2 regions of the Brevundimonas sp. AVps7 genome follow, and region 1 is predicted to be linked to the other one. Evidence: predicted binding sites of a transcription regulator. Region 1 holds the regulator's gene; the other holds the start of a gene.
What was found. Region 1 encodes LexA, which represses DNA repair genes until DNA is damaged. Its sites were predicted from a motif close to ATGTTCNCNANNTGTTCT; they were not measured.
Positions count from the first base shown of each region.

Region 2: a site for LexA is predicted at 5,430-5,447, ahead of uvrA (excinuclease ABC subunit UvrA). Genes of this name have one in related genera too.

Region 1 covers NZ_CM178742.1:1,590,480-1,597,991, forward strand. Annotated here, with positions in the region: gene gltA (citrate synthase) at 1-774, opposite strand, end outside; gene gltX (glutamate--tRNA ligase) at 839-2,257, opposite strand; gene ACW17Y_RS07830 (ComEC/Rec2 family competence protein) at 2,256-4,445, shown strand; gene lexA (transcriptional repressor LexA) at 4,426-5,118, opposite strand; gene trpC (indole-3-glycerol phosphate synthase TrpC) at 5,357-6,145, opposite strand; gene trpD (anthranilate phosphoribosyltransferase) at 6,142-7,182, opposite strand; gene ACW17Y_RS07850 (anthranilate synthase component II) at 7,187-7,512, opposite strand, start outside.
Region 2 covers NZ_CM178742.1:963,709-971,220, forward strand. Annotated here, with positions in the region: gene ACW17Y_RS04820 (hypothetical protein) at 1-446, shown strand, start outside; gene ACW17Y_RS04825 (hypothetical protein) at 473-1,360, shown strand; gene ACW17Y_RS04830 (CPBP family intramembrane glutamic endopeptidase) at 1,492-2,442, shown strand; gene uvrA (excinuclease ABC subunit UvrA) at 2,447-5,350, opposite strand; gene ACW17Y_RS04840 (hypothetical protein) at 5,471-5,899, opposite strand; gene ACW17Y_RS04845 (EAL domain-containing protein) at 5,951-7,512, opposite strand, start outside.

The DNA.
Region 1 (7,512 bases):
GATACAGGCGAACGGATTGGCGCCCGACGAACCGGCCAGACGGACGGTCGAGGTCGATGCGTTTTGCTCATGGTCGGCGTGGAGGGTGAAGATCCGGTCCATGGCCCTGGCCATCTTGGGATCGACCACATAGTCCTCGGCCGGAACGGCGAAGCACATGCGCAGGAAGTTCTCGGCGTAGCTGAGGTCGTTGCGCGGCGAAACGAACGGCTGGCCGATGTGGTATTTGTAGGCCCGGGCCGCGATCGTCGGCATCTTGGCGATCAAGCGAATGGCCGAGATGTTGCGCTGGACCGGGTCATGGATGTCCAGGCTGTCGTGATAGAAGGCCGACAGGGCGCCGACGGCGCCGACCATGATCGCCATCGGGTGGGCGTCGCGACGGAAGCCCTGGAAGAACTGGTCGAACTGGGCGTGCAGCATGGTGTGCCGCGTCACGGTCTCCTCGAACGCTGCGTACTGGGCGGCCGTCGGCAGTTCGCCGTGGAGCAGCAGGTGGCAGACTTCGATGAAGTTCGACTTCTCGGCCAACTGACCGATCGGATAGCCGCGGTGCAGCAGGACGCCGGCGTCGCCGTCGATATAGGTGATTGCGCTTTCGCAGGCCGCCGTGGAGGTGAAGCCCGGGTCGAAGGTGAAGGCGTTGGTCGCGCCGTACAGCTTGCGGATGTCGATGACGTCAGGCCCGGTCGTGCCGGACAGGACGGGCAGATCGACCGATTTATCGCCGTAGGTCAGGGTCGCCGTGCCGGCGGATTTCGAGGCTTCAGTCATCAGGCGCCCTTGCTTTCGTGCTTGGTCCGGACGGGAAGCCCCGGACCCCGATTGTTATCCCCGATCACTTAGTCTGTTGCAGCGCATCATCCAAGCGCCCGAGCGCTTCTTCGCGTCCGAGGGCCGACAGAGTTCTGGCGATGTCGGGCGAGGCGGAGCCGCCGGTCAATGCGGCGCGCATCGGCGGACCGATCTTGCCGAAGCCGACGCCTTCCTCCTCGGCGAAGGCTTTCAGCTCCGCTTCAAGCGCGAAGACGTCCCAGCTCTCGAACAGGGCGAGGCGGGTGCGAACGCGGGCGATGCGTTCGGCCGTCTCTCCGGACAGCAGGGTGCGGGCCTTTTCATCGAGGTCCAGCGGGCGGGCCCTGAGCACAAAGGCCGTCTGATCGGCCAGTTCCAGCAGGGTCTTCGCCCGATCCTTCACGAACGGCATGGCGCGCTGAAGCCGGGCCTCGTCGCCTTCGTTCAGGGTCGCGCCCTTCGCGAGGTGGGCGTCGAGGGTCATGCCGGCCAGACGCTCGTCGGCGGCCAGACGCAGCCAGTGCGAATTGACGTGGGCCAGCTTGTCGAAGTCCAGGCGGGCGGGCGCCTTGCCGACGCCGTCGAGGTCGAACCACCCGCGCGCCTGAGCGTCGCCGAACAGTTCATCATCGCCGTGGGCCCAGCCGAGGCGGGCCAGGTAGTTGCGCATGGCCTCGGGCAGATAGCCCATTTCGGCATACTCATGGACGGCCTGGGCGCCATGGCGCTTCGACAGCTTGGCGCCGTCGGGGCCGTGAATCAGCGGGATGTGAGCGAAGACCGGCCGGGTCCAGCCGAGGGCGTCATAGATCAGCGACTGGCGCGCGGCGTTGTTCAGATGGTCGTCGCCGCGAATGACGTGGGTCACGCCCATGTCGTGGTCGTCGACGACCACGGCCAGATTGTAGGTCGGGGCCCCGTCGGAACGCAGCAGGACCAGGTCGTCGAGATCCTCATTGCCCCAGTTGACCTCGCCCTGGACCGCGTCGGCCACGACGACACGGCCGGGCAGCGGCCGGCGGAAGCGCACGACGTGCGGCTGGCTCAGATCGTCGACGGTCGGCGTGCGGTCGCGCCACGGCGATTCGAAGGTGCGGCGGTCGGCCTTGGCCTCGTCGCGCAGGCGGCCGGTTTCCTCGGCCGAGGTGAAGTCGCGGTAGGCTGCGCCGAGTTCCAGCAGCTGGTCCACGACCTCCCGGTGCCGGTCGGCCTGGGCGTGCTGGAAGACGGGTTCCTCGTCGGCGAACAGTTCGAGCCAGCTCAGGCCGTCGAAGATGGCCTTGACGGCGTCGTCGGTCGAGCGCTCGCGGTCGGTGTCCTCGATACGGACCAGGAACTTGCCGCCGCGACCTTTCGCGTAAAGGTAGTTGAACAACGCCGTTCTCGCGCCTCCTATGTGGAGGTAGCCGGTGGGCGAGGGTGCGAAACGGGTGACGACCTGGGGGGAGGAATCTATGGGCATGGGAGAGGGGTCCGAACGGGCCGCCCTTATACCCCCCGACGCGGCAAAGCCCAGCCTGTCGGCGCGTGTTCGTGCCTGGGCCTGGCACGAGGTGCTGGCCCAGACGATGCGCTGGCGGCTGTGGGCGCCGGTGGCCTTCGGCGGCGGGGCGGCGATCTATTTCGCCCTGAGGTCCGAGCCGCCGCTGTGGCCGCTGGCCGTTGTGGCCTTGCTGGCGACGCTGCTGTGGCTCGGCGCGCGGATGCAGGGGCAGGGGCGCGTGGTCACCCTGCCGCTGATGCTGGTCGCTTGCCTGTTCCTTGGACTGGCGGGCGCGAAGCTGAGGGCGGAGCGGGTTGCGGCGCCTATCGCGCCGGCCATGGCCGAGCCGACCGTGGTCGAGGGCTGGGTCGTCGATGTCGACAGCCCCGGCGATCGGGGGCACCGGATCGTCCTTGCGCCCGTGCAGGTCCGGGGGCTGGAACCCGAGGCGACGCCCATCCGGCTGCGGGCCACCGTGCGAGGCGAACCGCCGACGCCGGGCGAGGCGATCCGGTTGTTCGCCATCCTGAATCCGCCGCCGCCCCCGGCCAGTCCGGGCGCCTATGACTTCGGGCGCAACGCCTACTTTCAAGGGTTGGGCGGCACGGCCTTCGCACTCGGTGAGACCCGGCAGGCCTATCGGGCGCCGCCCCCGTGGCGGCTGCGTCTGGCGATGGCGGTGAACGGCGCGCGGTTCGCCCTTGCGCAGCGGATCGTCGGCCGGCTGGGCGAACGGACGGGCGGCATCGCCGCCGCCATGACCACGGGGCACGAAACCTGGATCGCGCGCGAGGATCTCGACGCCATGCGCGATTCCGGCCTGGCGCACATCCTGTCGATCTCGGGTCTGCACATGGCCATCGTCGGCGGGTTCGCCTTCTTCCTGGTTCGAGTGGGCGTCGCGGCCTGGCCGTGGCTGGCGCTCAGGGTGTCCGGCAAGAAGGTTGCGGCCGTCGTCGGGCTGGTCGCCGTGTGGAGCTATCTGGTGCTGTCGGGCGCTCCGGCGCCGGCGCAGCGGGCTGCGATCACGGCGTCGGTGGCGTTCGCGGCGATCCTGCTGGATCGGCCCGCGATCACCATGCACGCGCTGGCGGTGGCGGCCATGGCGGTGCTGATCCTGCAGCCCGAGGCCATTGTGACGCCGGGGTTCCAGATGTCGTTCGCGGCGACAGCGGCGCTGGTGGCCCTGTCGGAAGCCTGGCCGCCCCGGACGCGGGAGTTGTCGGTCCCATGGCCCATCGCGGCATTCCAGTCGGCGCGACACTGGCTGCTGGTGGCCGTGACGGCCAGTCTGGTGGCGGGGGCGGCGACGGGGCCGTTCGCAGTCCAGCATTTCAACCGGGCGGCCATGTACGGGCTGCTGGCGAACCTGACGACCTCGCCCATCGCGGACTTCGTGATGATGCCGGCGCTGGCGCTGGGCGCGCTGCTGGAGCCGGTCGGACTGGGCGGGCCGTTCCTGTGGGTGGCGGGCAAGGGCGTCGATCTGATGCTGACCATCGGCCACTGGACGGCGGGGCTGCCCGGTGCCGTCAGGACGATCGCGAGCGCACCCGATTATGTCCTGCCGATCTCGTTTCTGGGCGTGCTGTTCCTGTGCCTGTGGCAGGGGCAACTGAGGTGGCTGGGCCTCCCGTTCGCCTGTGCGGTCCTCTTATGGCCGCGCGCGCCGACGCCGACCGTGTGGATCGGGGACGGCGGGACGAATGCGGCGTTCAGCGAGGCGGACGCGGCCGTTGTGGTCAGGCCCGGCGTGCGGCAGTTCGCGGCGGACCTGTGGTCGCGGCGGCGCGGGCTGACACTGGCGCCTCGGCCGGACGAGGGTTGGGCCTGTCTGAGATCAAGCTGTGCACCGGCCGGCGCAGCGTCTGGCCCGGTCGCCCTGTGGTGGGGAAAGGCCGCGCCTGACGGTGAACAGCTGGCTGCGCTCTGTGCGTCTGCGCCGCTGGTCAGCGTGCGGGCTGTGGTCTCCGCCGTGCCGCCGGCTTGCGAGGGCAAGCTGGTGCTCGACGGGCTGGACTATCAGAAGGGCGGCTCGGTCGAGCTGTGGCGCACCGCTCAAAGCTGGCGCGCGGTCTGGGCCGCCGATGTGCGCGGCGACCGGCCGTGGAGCCGCATCGGGGACACCGACGCGGCGGACGCGGGCCCTAGTGATACTGGCGGATAAGGCCGACCAGCTTGCCCTGAACCTCGACCTGGTCGGGGCCGAAGATGCGGGTCTCATAGCTGCGGTTGGCGGGTTCCAGGGCGATGGAATTACCCTTCTTGCGCAGGCGCTTGAGGGTCGCCTCTTCACCTTCCACCAAGGCCACGACGATCTCGCCCGAGGAGGCGGTATCGACGCGTTTGATGACCACGAGATCGCCGTTGAGGATGCCGGCCTCGATCATCGAGTCGCCCTCGATCTCCAGCATGTAGTGCTCGCCGGCGCCCAGCATGGATTCGGGCACCTGATAGCGGCCGTGGTCCTGTTGCAGGGCGGCGATGGGCACGCCGGCGGCGATCTTGCCGACCAGAACCAGTTCGCGCGTGTCGTTGGCGGGCTCGGCGGAGGCCGGGCGTCCGCCGCCCTCGATGACCGCCGGAGTGAAGCCCGCGCGGCCACGGACGGCCCCGGCCGTCGCCTGTTCCGGGAGCTTGGTCACCTCAAGGGCGCGGGCGCGGTGGGCGAGGCGGCGGATGAAGCCGCGTTCCTCCAGCGCCGTGATCAGCCGGTGGATACCCGATTTGGACGCCAGATCCAGGGCCTCCTTCATCTCGTCGAAGGAGGGGGAGACACCGGTCTCCTTGATGCGTTCGTGGATGAACATCAGGAGTTCGTGCTGCTTGCGGGTCAGCATGGTGGGAATCGCCTTCAGAACAAGTCGTGAACCGTTGCCGATGTTCTGTAAGTGTTCTTGCCTAATGTCAACTTAACGGCAGAGGCGAATACCCTCTCCCGGTGGGAGAGGGCTTGAGCGCCCGAGCGCAGGGCGATCGGTCTTGCGCGAAAGGGTGAGGGTCGTGCGCCACCGGTGAGGTCCGACCCTCATCCGTCTCGCTTCGCGAACCACCTTCTCCCAACGGGAGAGGGAAGACCTAGGCGAGCAGAGCTTGAGTCGCGGCCGTCACGTTCGCCTGACGCATCAGGCTCTCGCCGACGAGGATGGCCGAGGCGCCCGCACCGCAGACCTCCGCGACGTCCGCCGGGCTGAAGATCCCGCTCTCGGCGACCAGCAGCGACCCCTTTGGCGACAGGGGAGCGAGGCGGGCTGTGGCCCCAAGGTCGACGTCGAAGGTCCGCAGCGAGCGGTTGTTGATACCCACCAGATCCCCGCCGAGGTCGGCGGCGCGGGCCATCTCGTCCTCGTCGTGGGTCTCGATCAGGGCGTCCATGCCGAAGCGCCGGGCCTCGGACAGAAGCTCGTCGGCCAGGACGTCGTCGATCATGGCCAGGATGATCAGAATACAGTCGGCGCCCAGGGCCCGGCTCTCGGCCACCTGCCACGGATCGACGAGGAAGTCCTTGCGCAGGCAGGGCAGGGCGACGGCGGCCCGAGCCTGCACCAGATAGTCGTCGGCGCCCTGGAAGCTGGGGCCGTCGGTCAGGATCGACAGACAGGCGGCGCCGCCGGCTTCGTAGGCTTGCGCGAGCGCCGGCGGGTCGAAGTCGGGCCGGATCAGGCCCTTGGAGGGGCTGGCCTTCTTGATTTCGGCGATCAGGGCGGGCCGACCGGGTTCGGCGCGGCGTTCGAGCGCGCTGCGGAAGCCGCGCGGCATGCCGGCGATCAGGGCCAGGGATTCGACCTCGGCCTGGGACGTGGCGGCCTTGCGGGCGGCGACGTCCTCGCGCTTGTAGGCGGCGATCCGGTCCAGAACGTCGGTCATGCGGGGTCTTCGATCGGCGCCGGGGTCGAGGTGATGCGGGCCAGATCGGCGAGCGCCCGGGCCGCCTTGCCCTCGTCGATGGCGGTGGCGGCGAGGGCCACGCCGGATTTCAGGTCAGGCGCCTTGTCCGCGACGATCAGGGCGGCGGCCGCGTTCAGCAGAACGATGTCGCGATAGGGGCCGGCCTCTCCCGCCAGCAGGGCGGTCAGAGCGGCGGCGTTGGTCTCGGCGTCGCCGCCGCGCAGGGTTTCGATGTCGGCGCGGGGCAGGCCGGCGTCCTCGGGCGTGACGGTGAAGCGACGGACGGCGCCGTCTTTCCACTCCGCGACCTCGGTCGGGCCGGTGGTGGTCAGTTCGTCGAGACCCTGGCCATGAACAGTCCAGGCGCGGGTGGCGCCGAGACGGCCGAGCACCTCGACGAGCGGTTCCAGCAGGCGCGGATCGTAGACGCCCATGATCTGACGTTTGGCGCCTGCGGGATTGGAAAGCGGCCCCAGCAGGTTGAAGACGGTGCGGAATCCGATCTCGGCGCGGACCGGTCCGACGTGACGCATGGCGCCGTGGTAAGCGGGCGCGAACAGGAAGGCGATGCCGGCCTCGTCCAGCGCCTGACGCTGTTGAGCGAGGCCGGCGGTCAGGTCGACGCCGAGCACGCTGAGCACGTCAGACGATCCGGATTTCGAGCTCATGGCCCGGTTGCCATGTTTGGCGACCTTCACGCCCGCCCCGGCCAGCACCAGGGCCGCCGCCGTCGAGATGTTGAAGGTGTGGGCGCCGTCGCCGCCCGTGCCGCAGGTATCGATGACGTCATAGGGGTGGTCCAGCGTCATGGCGGCGTTGCGCATCGCCTGGGCGAAGGCGGCGATCTCGTCGACCGTTTCGCCCCGCATCCGCAGCGCCGTGACGGCGGCGGCGACCTGGGCCGGGGTCGGCTCGCCGCGCAGACAGGCGGCGAAGAAATCGCCCGCCTCTTCCGAGCTCAGCGTCCGGCCGTCGACCAGCTTGGCCAGCAGCGGCTTGAAACCACCCTCCGCCATGGGCTCAGACCATCGCCAGACGCTTGACGCCCGCCTGGTCGAGGAAGTTGGCCAGCATCTCGTGGCCGTGTTCGGTGGCGATGGATTCGGGGTGGAACTGAACCCCGTGGATCGGCCGCTCGTGGTGCTGGAAGCCCATGATCTCGCCGTCCTCGGTCCAGGCCGTGACGTTGAGGGTGTTGGGCAGGGTTTCGCGCTGGACGGCGAGCGAGTGGTAGCGGGTCGCGGTGAAGGGCGAGGGCAGGCCGGCGAACATACCCTTGCCCTCATGCAGGATCGGCGAGGTCTTGCCGTGCATCAGGGCCTTGGCGCGGATGACGTGGCCGCCCA
Region 2 (7,512 bases), 630 kb from region 1:
CGATCTGGGGCTGGCTGCGCGTGTCGCTGATCGCGCCGGCCAGTCTGATCCTGAAACGGTTCGCCTTCGCCGAGGGCTGGGCCCTGGCGAGGGGGCAGATGTGGAAGCTGCTTGGCCTGAACCTGGTGGTCTGGCTGATCTACATGGTCAGCCTGATCCTCATGTACGCCCTCGCGGGCACGATCCTCGTGGGAAGTTTCTTCGGTCAGGGCCTGCAGTGGCCGGCGCAGGTCGAGAGCTATGCCGATGTGCAGCCCCTGATCCAGGCGATGATAGTCCCGGCGCTGGTGACCCTGATCCCGTTCTCGATCGTGTTCGGGTGGGTGATGGCTTTGTACGCAGCGCCCGGCGTCGTCGCGGCGCGGCAGTTGCTGGACGGCGTTCCGACGGCCCCGGTCGGGCCGATCCTCGAAGACGCGGCGCCCGTCGATACGCTACAGTCGTGATAGATCTGGATTCAGGGAGGGATTTGATGACCTTTTCAGCGACCGAGGCCGCCTTCGAGGGTTTCCGCGTGGTGCGCCGCCATCCACTGGCGATCGTATTCTGGGCCCTGGCCTATACCGGTTTCTTCGCCGCCTTCTTCGGCCTGTTCGCCGGGCCACTGGCCACGGTTTTGGCGACGACCGAGAGCCTGGAAGGGACCCAGCCCAGCACGCAGGAAATCCAGGTCTTGATGCAGAGCTGGTCGGGCTTCATGGCCCTGGCCCTGCCTCTTAGCCTGGTGCTTGGTGCGGTGCTCAACGCCGCCGTCGCCCGCTCCGTGCTGAGGCCGGCCGAAAAGAGTTTCGGCTACATGCGGCTGGGCGGAGACGAGCTGCGCGTGCTGGTGGTCACTGTGCTTCTCGGCATCGTCTTCTTCGCCGGGACTGTGCTCCTGTTTACGATTGTCGGAGTGGCGGCGGGCGTCGCCGGTCAGGTCAACACGGGTGTCGGCATCCTCGTCGGTGTTCTGCTGGGTCTCGGAGCAGCCGCCCTGCTGATCTGGCTGGCGGTCCGTCTCAGCCTGGCCGTTCCGACCACCTTCCATGAGAAGCGCATCGCGCCCTTCGCCTCCTTTGGCCTGACCAAGGGACATGCGCTGCCGTTGCTCGGCATGGCGGTGATCGCCGTCATCATGTCGATGCTGGTCGGCATCCTCTCCACCATCGTCGCCCTGCCGGTCACCATGGCGACCGGGGGCCTTGAACAGCTCGCGGCGCTCGACGGCCAGTCGACCGCCCAGATCCTTCAGACGGCGGGCGTCGGCCTTCTCGCATGGGGCGCCATCAACGCGATCTTCTCGGCGTTGCAGCTCGCAGTGGTCTACGCACCCTTCTCGGCCGCCTATCGCGACCTGAAGGGCCTTCCGCACGAGTGACCCGGTCGCGCCCGGGCCCGTCCCCCGGACGGGATCGGACAAATTCCGGGGTGTGTGCATCCATCGGGCAGGGCCGGGGCCTCTAGACAGAACGGACCCCTATCCGCTGACCCGTCCGACTGGAGCCCCGCATGACCGGCATTGAACTCTACGCCGGGCGCAAGCCAAGCCACCGGCGGACCTGGACCCTGGCGGCTGTCGCGCTGGGCCTCGTCTTCATGATCGCGGGTCAGGCGGGGGCCATCATTCCGGCCATTGCGACGGGGTTTGTAGTCTCCGGTGGCGGTTCTGACGGTTGGCCGCAGATGGCCTATCAGCTCGGCGCCGCCTTCGGCCTGACGGCGCTTCTGGTCCTGCTCTGGGCCGGGCTGTTTGAACGGCGCGGGCCGTCGGCTCTGGGACTGAATGGCAAGGGCCCGATGCGGTTCGTCCGCGGCTATCTGACGGGTCTCGGGTTCCTGCTGGCCGTCGTCGGCACGATCTGGCTGTCCGGGGGCTATGTGGTCGAAGGGGCCGGCGCCTTTGGCCACGCCGCCCTGGGGGCGGCCCTTCTTCCCATAGGGGTGCTGATGCTGGGCTTCATCATCCAGGGCTCCTCGGAGGAAATCCTGTTCAGGGGCTGGCTGATGCAACTGATCGCCTCACGTCACGGATTATGGGTCGCCGTGATCGCCAATTCGGTCCTGTTCGCCCTTGCCCACGCCGGCAACATCGAACCGTCGAGAGAGTTGCTTGTCGGGCTGGCCAACGTCGTCCTTTTCGGGCTTTTCATCAGCCTCTACGCCGTGCGCGAGGGTTCCTTGTGGGGCGCGTGTGGCTGGCATGCCGCCTGGAACTGGCTTCTGGGCCTCGGATTCGGCCTTGAGGTTTCGGGCCAGGTGATCGACTCCGTGCCGTTGATCACCGATCTGGCGGCCGCGCCGGGTGCGGTCTGGTGGCTGACGGGCGGGGCCTTCGGGCCTGAAGCCAGCCTCGTCACGACCACGGTGCTGCTCATCGGGGTCATCCTGCTGACTCTGCAAGGCCGGACCCGGAACCACGGAGTGCAGGCCGCCTCCGAACCGGCGGAGGCTGCAGCCTGAACCCTCAGGCGCTCCGCCTGAGGGCCGCGACCCGCGCCTTGCGGCGCGTCTCGTGCCGGTCCAGCACCTCCTTGAGGTATTTCCCGGTCCACGACTTGTCGTTGGCCGCAACCTGTTCCGGCGTGCCGACCGCGACGATCTCGCCCCCGCCGTCGCCGCCCTCGGGCCCGAAGTCCAGCAGATAGTCGGCGACCTTGATGACATCGAGGTTGTGCTCGATCACCACGATGGTGTTGCCGCTCTCGACCAGTTCCTGCAGCACTTCCAGCAGCTTCCTCGTATCCTCGAAATGCAGACCCGTCGTCGGCTCGTCGAGGATATAGAGGGTCTTGCCGGTGGCGCGTTTCGACAGCTCCTTCGACAGCTTGACCCGCTGGGCCTCGCCGCCGGACAGGGTCGTCGCCGACTGGCCGACCTTGACGTAGTCGAGACCGACGCGGCTGAGGGTCAGCATCTTGTCGCGGATCGGCGGGACCGCCTTGAAGAACTGTCCGGCCTCCTCGACCGTCATGTCCAGCACGTCGCTGATCGACTTGCCCTTGAAGACGATCTCCAGCGTCTCGCGGTTGTAGCGTTTGCCCTTGCAGATATCGCAGGTGACGTAGACGTCGGGCAGGAAGTGCATCTCGATCTTGATCAGGCCGTCGCCCTGACAGGCCTCGCAGCGCCCGCCCTTGACGTTGAAGCTGAACCGACCCGGCCCGTAGCCGCGCGCCTTTGATTCCGGCAGACCGGCGTACCAGTCCCGGATCGGCCCGAAGGCGCCGGTGTAGGTCGCCGGGTTCGACCGGGGCGTCCGCCCGATCGGCGACTGGTCGATGTCGATGACCTTGTCGAAATGCTCCAGCCCCTCGATCCGGTCGAACGGGGCGGGGGCGTCCGAGGCGTTGTGCAGGCGACGCGCGGCGGCCTTGTAGAGGGTCTCGATGGTGAAGGTGGACTTGCCGCCGCCCGACACCCCGGTGACGCAGGTGAACAGGCCGACGGGAATCTCGCCGGTGACGCTCTTCAGATTGTTGCCGGTGGCGCCCGAGATTTTCAGCGTCTTCTTGCGGTCGACCGGACGGCGACCCTCGGGCGGCAGTTCGATCTCGCGCTCGCCGGTCAGGTACTTGCCGGTCAGGGACTTGGGATTGGCCATGACCTCGGCGGGGGTGCCCTCGGCGCAGATCTCGCCGCCGTGGACGCCGGCGGCCGGACCCATGTCGATGACGTAGTCGGCGGTCAGGATCGCCTCCTCGTCATGCTCGACGACGAGCACGGAGTTGCCGAGGTCGCGCAGGCCGCGCAGCGACTCCAGCAGCCGGCTGTTGTCACGCTGGTGCAGGCCGATCGACGGCTCGTCCAGAACGTACAGTACGCCCGTCAGGCCGGAACCGATCTGCGACGCCAGACGGATGCGTTGGCTCTCCCCGCCGGACAGGGTGCCGGACGACCGCGACAGGCTGAGGTAGTCGAGGCCGACGTTGTTCAGGAACCGCAGCCGGTCGCCGATCTCCTTCAGGATGCGGCGGCCGATCTCCATCTGCTTGTCGGTCAGCTGTTCGGGCAGGGCGCTGACCCAGTCGAAGGCCTTCCTGATCGACAGGGTCGAGATGTCGGCGATGTCGGAGCCGTCGATCTTGACCGCCAGGGCCTCGGGCTTGAGGCGCTTGCCGTGGCAGGCGTCGCAGGGCGTCTCGGACTGGAAGCGGCCCAGTTCCTCTCGGACCCAGGCGCTGTCGGTCTCGCGCCAGCGGCGGTCGAGGTTGGGGACGACGCCTTCGAACGGCTTGGAGACCTCGTATTTCCGGGCGTTGTCGTCATAGACGAACTTGATCTTCTCGGTCCCGGTGCCGTTCAGGATGACTTTCTGGGCCTTCTCCGGCAGATCGCGCCACGGCAAATCCATCGAGAAGCCGTAGTGAAGCGCCAGCGCCTGCAGGGTCTGGGTGTAGAGCGGCGAGGGGCCGCGCGACCACGGGGCGACGGCGCCCTTGTGCAGGGTCTTGTCGCGGTCCGGTATCACCAGATCGGCGTCGAAGGCCAGCTTGACCCCCAGGCCGTCACAGACCGGACAGGCGCCGAACGGGTTGTTGAACGAGAACAGCCGCGGCTCGATCTCGGCGATGGTGAAGCCGGACACGGGGCAGGCGAACTTCTCGGAAAAGGTGATCCGGCGCGGGTCTTCACCCTCGGCCGCATTCGCCCATTCGGCGACGGCGATGCCGTCGGCGAGGCCCAGCGCGGTCTGCAGGCTGTCGGCATAGCGCGCCTCCAGCCCCGCCTTGGTGACGATCCGGTCCACGACGATGTCGATATCGTGCTTGAACTTCTTGTCGAGCGTCGGCGCGTCCTCGATGGCATAGAACTGGCCGTCGATCTTCAGGCGCTGGAAGCCCGAGCGCTGCCACTCGGCGATCTCCTTCCTGTACTCGCCCTTGCGGCCGCGAACGACGGGCGCGAGCAGCAGCAGGCGCTCGCCCTCGGGCAGGGCGCTCAGCTTGTCGACCATCATGGAGATGGTCTGGCTCTCGATCGGCAGGCCGGTCGCGGGCGAATAGGGCACGCCCACCCGCGCCCACAGCAGGCGCATGTAGTCGTGGATCTCGGTCACCGTGCCGACGGTGGAGCGCGGGTTCTTGGACGTCGTCTTCTGTTCGATCGAGATGGCCGGCGACAGGCCCTCGATCAGGTCGACGTCGGGCTTGCCCATCAGCTCCAGGAACTGGCGGGCATAGGCGCTCAGGCTCTCGACATAGCGACGCTGGCCCTCGGCATAGATGGTGTCGAAAGCGAGCGAGGATTTGCCCGACCCCGACAGGCCGGTCATCACGACCAGCTTCTCACGCGGGATGTCGACATCCACGCCCTTGAGATTGTGCTCGCGGGCGCCACGCACGCGAATGAAGTTGTGCTTTTCGGTCATGCTGTCCGGGAACGCGGGAATGCCGGACAGGTGTCCGGTGCGACAACGCTATATGGGAACTGATCTCGCTGATTCAGCAAGAACAATGTGGGAACATAAAGGCGCTGCTGACAGAGGCTGTCACTCGACGAGCGCGGCGCCCGTGTTCAGGGTGATGACGCAGGTGAAGTCGTTCGCGCCGCCCGTCGAACAATAGTCCACGCCGAAAAGATCCCGCTCCACGATTTCCGTCGTCCGGAACGTGCGGCCGTCGACCTGCGCCTCCGTGCCGATGGCCGCGCTGCGGGCCGCCAGACCGTCATAAAGGGCGCGGGCCGGTGCGTCGTTGCAGGTGAACAGGAGCCGGTCGCTGTCGCCTGAATGCGCGTGGCCATAGGCGCCGGCCGCCGTCGCCTGGGCGATGCAGTCGACGAACAGGCGGGCGCGAGCGTGGGGCTGCGTCTGGATCGGGCTGAAGTCGGGCGGTCCGGCGAAGGTCGCCTCCGGCGCGGTGGCGCATCCGGCGACGGCGATGGAGCCGGCGAGGGCAAGGAACGCAAAACGGATCAAGGCGACCTCCGGGGGACGATCCCCTAGCCTGTCACGCCTGGCGGCCTTGCGTCAGCCCCAACCTGCGACGGCGCCCACGCGGCGCGCGGCGACGGGCTCGTTGTAAGCCAGTACGGTGCGTGGCTCCGCCTCGGCCTTGCCGAACAGCCAGCCCTGGCCCAGATCGACGCCGATCTCGCGCAGGACGTCGGCGGCCGCCTCTGTCTCGATCATTTCGGCGATGGTCTCGACCTTCAGTGAGCGGCACAGGTCGACCAGGTGGCCGATCAGAGTCCGGGCGCGCGGATCGCTCTCCAGGCCCTGGACGAAGGTCCCGTCGATCTTGACCGTGTCGACCGACAGGCGGCGCAGATAGTCGTAGCTGGCCGCGCCCGCGCCGAAGTCGTCGATACAGACCTTGATGCCGGCGGCGCGCAGCCCGCCCAGGCGACGGTTGGCGGCCTCGACATCGGACAGGGCGGCGGATTCCGTGACCTCGACGATCAGACGCTTGCGCTCTTCAGGCCGGGACGCGGTCATCCGCAGCAGGGCCTGGACATAGCGGTCGTCGGCCAGCGAGGCGCCCGAGACGTTGATGGCGAACTTTAGCAGTCCCGCGCCCTTCTGGCGCAGTCGGCTCAGAGCCTTCTCGGCCACGGCGACGTCAAAGCTGTCGATCAGCGCCATCTCCTCGGCCATGCGGATGGCGTTGGCCGGGCTTGCCGAGCCCTTGAACCGGGCAAGGGCCTCGAAGTGATGCACGGCCCCGGTCTTCAGGTCGACGATGGGTTGGTAGTGCAGCTCGAACCGACGGTCGCGCACCATCGACTGGAAGGCATGGGCGTCGTTCAGGGTCTGCGACAGGGCAGCGGTGAAGCTGAGTTCCGGCCGGCCGGAACCGCCGTCCTTCAGGCACCCCTCGACCGCAACTCGCAGGGCGCGCAGGGCGCTTAGCGACTCGCCGCCGGCGGTCAGGTCGGATTCCGTCGAAGATGCCGAAAGCTCGAAACCTTCGCTGCGGCCGATCTCATGCATCTCGCCGGCAATGTCGGACTCTTCGCCCCGGTCGCGTATCACGGCGAACCGTTCCGGTCCCAGCTTTCCGGCCGAGGTCCCGGCGAGGGAAGCGGCCTGAAGAGCGGCTTCGACGCGGGCGTTCAGCCGTTCGCCGGCCTCTCCGGTTCCCTGGGCGGCGGCGAGGCCTTCGACATCGACGAAGGCCACGGCCAGCTCGCGCGCCTCCGCAGGTGGAGCCATGATCTCGCGAGCCCGCGCGAGGAAGGCTTCGGGCGTCAGCGCCGGCGCCGCCTCCGCGTCATGCAGACGATAGACCGGGCCTTCCCAGGTCACCGAGCAGGAGACATTGGGCGCCAGGTCTGGCAGCACGAAGAACCGCGCAGTCGCGCGCCTCAACCGCCCCTCGCCGGCATTGAACAGAAGTTCCACCGGCGCCGACCGGCACCCGGGCAGAAGGCCTTTCAACACGTCGTTGAGCGCTTCGGCGCTGGCGGGAGCCACGCGGTTTCCCAGCCGGGCGCCGCAGAATCCTTCAGCAGGGAGGTCGGCCGTGGGTCCCGAACCCAGCCCGAACACCGTCAGCCCCTTGGCGTCGAGCTCAAGCAGCAGGTCGGCGG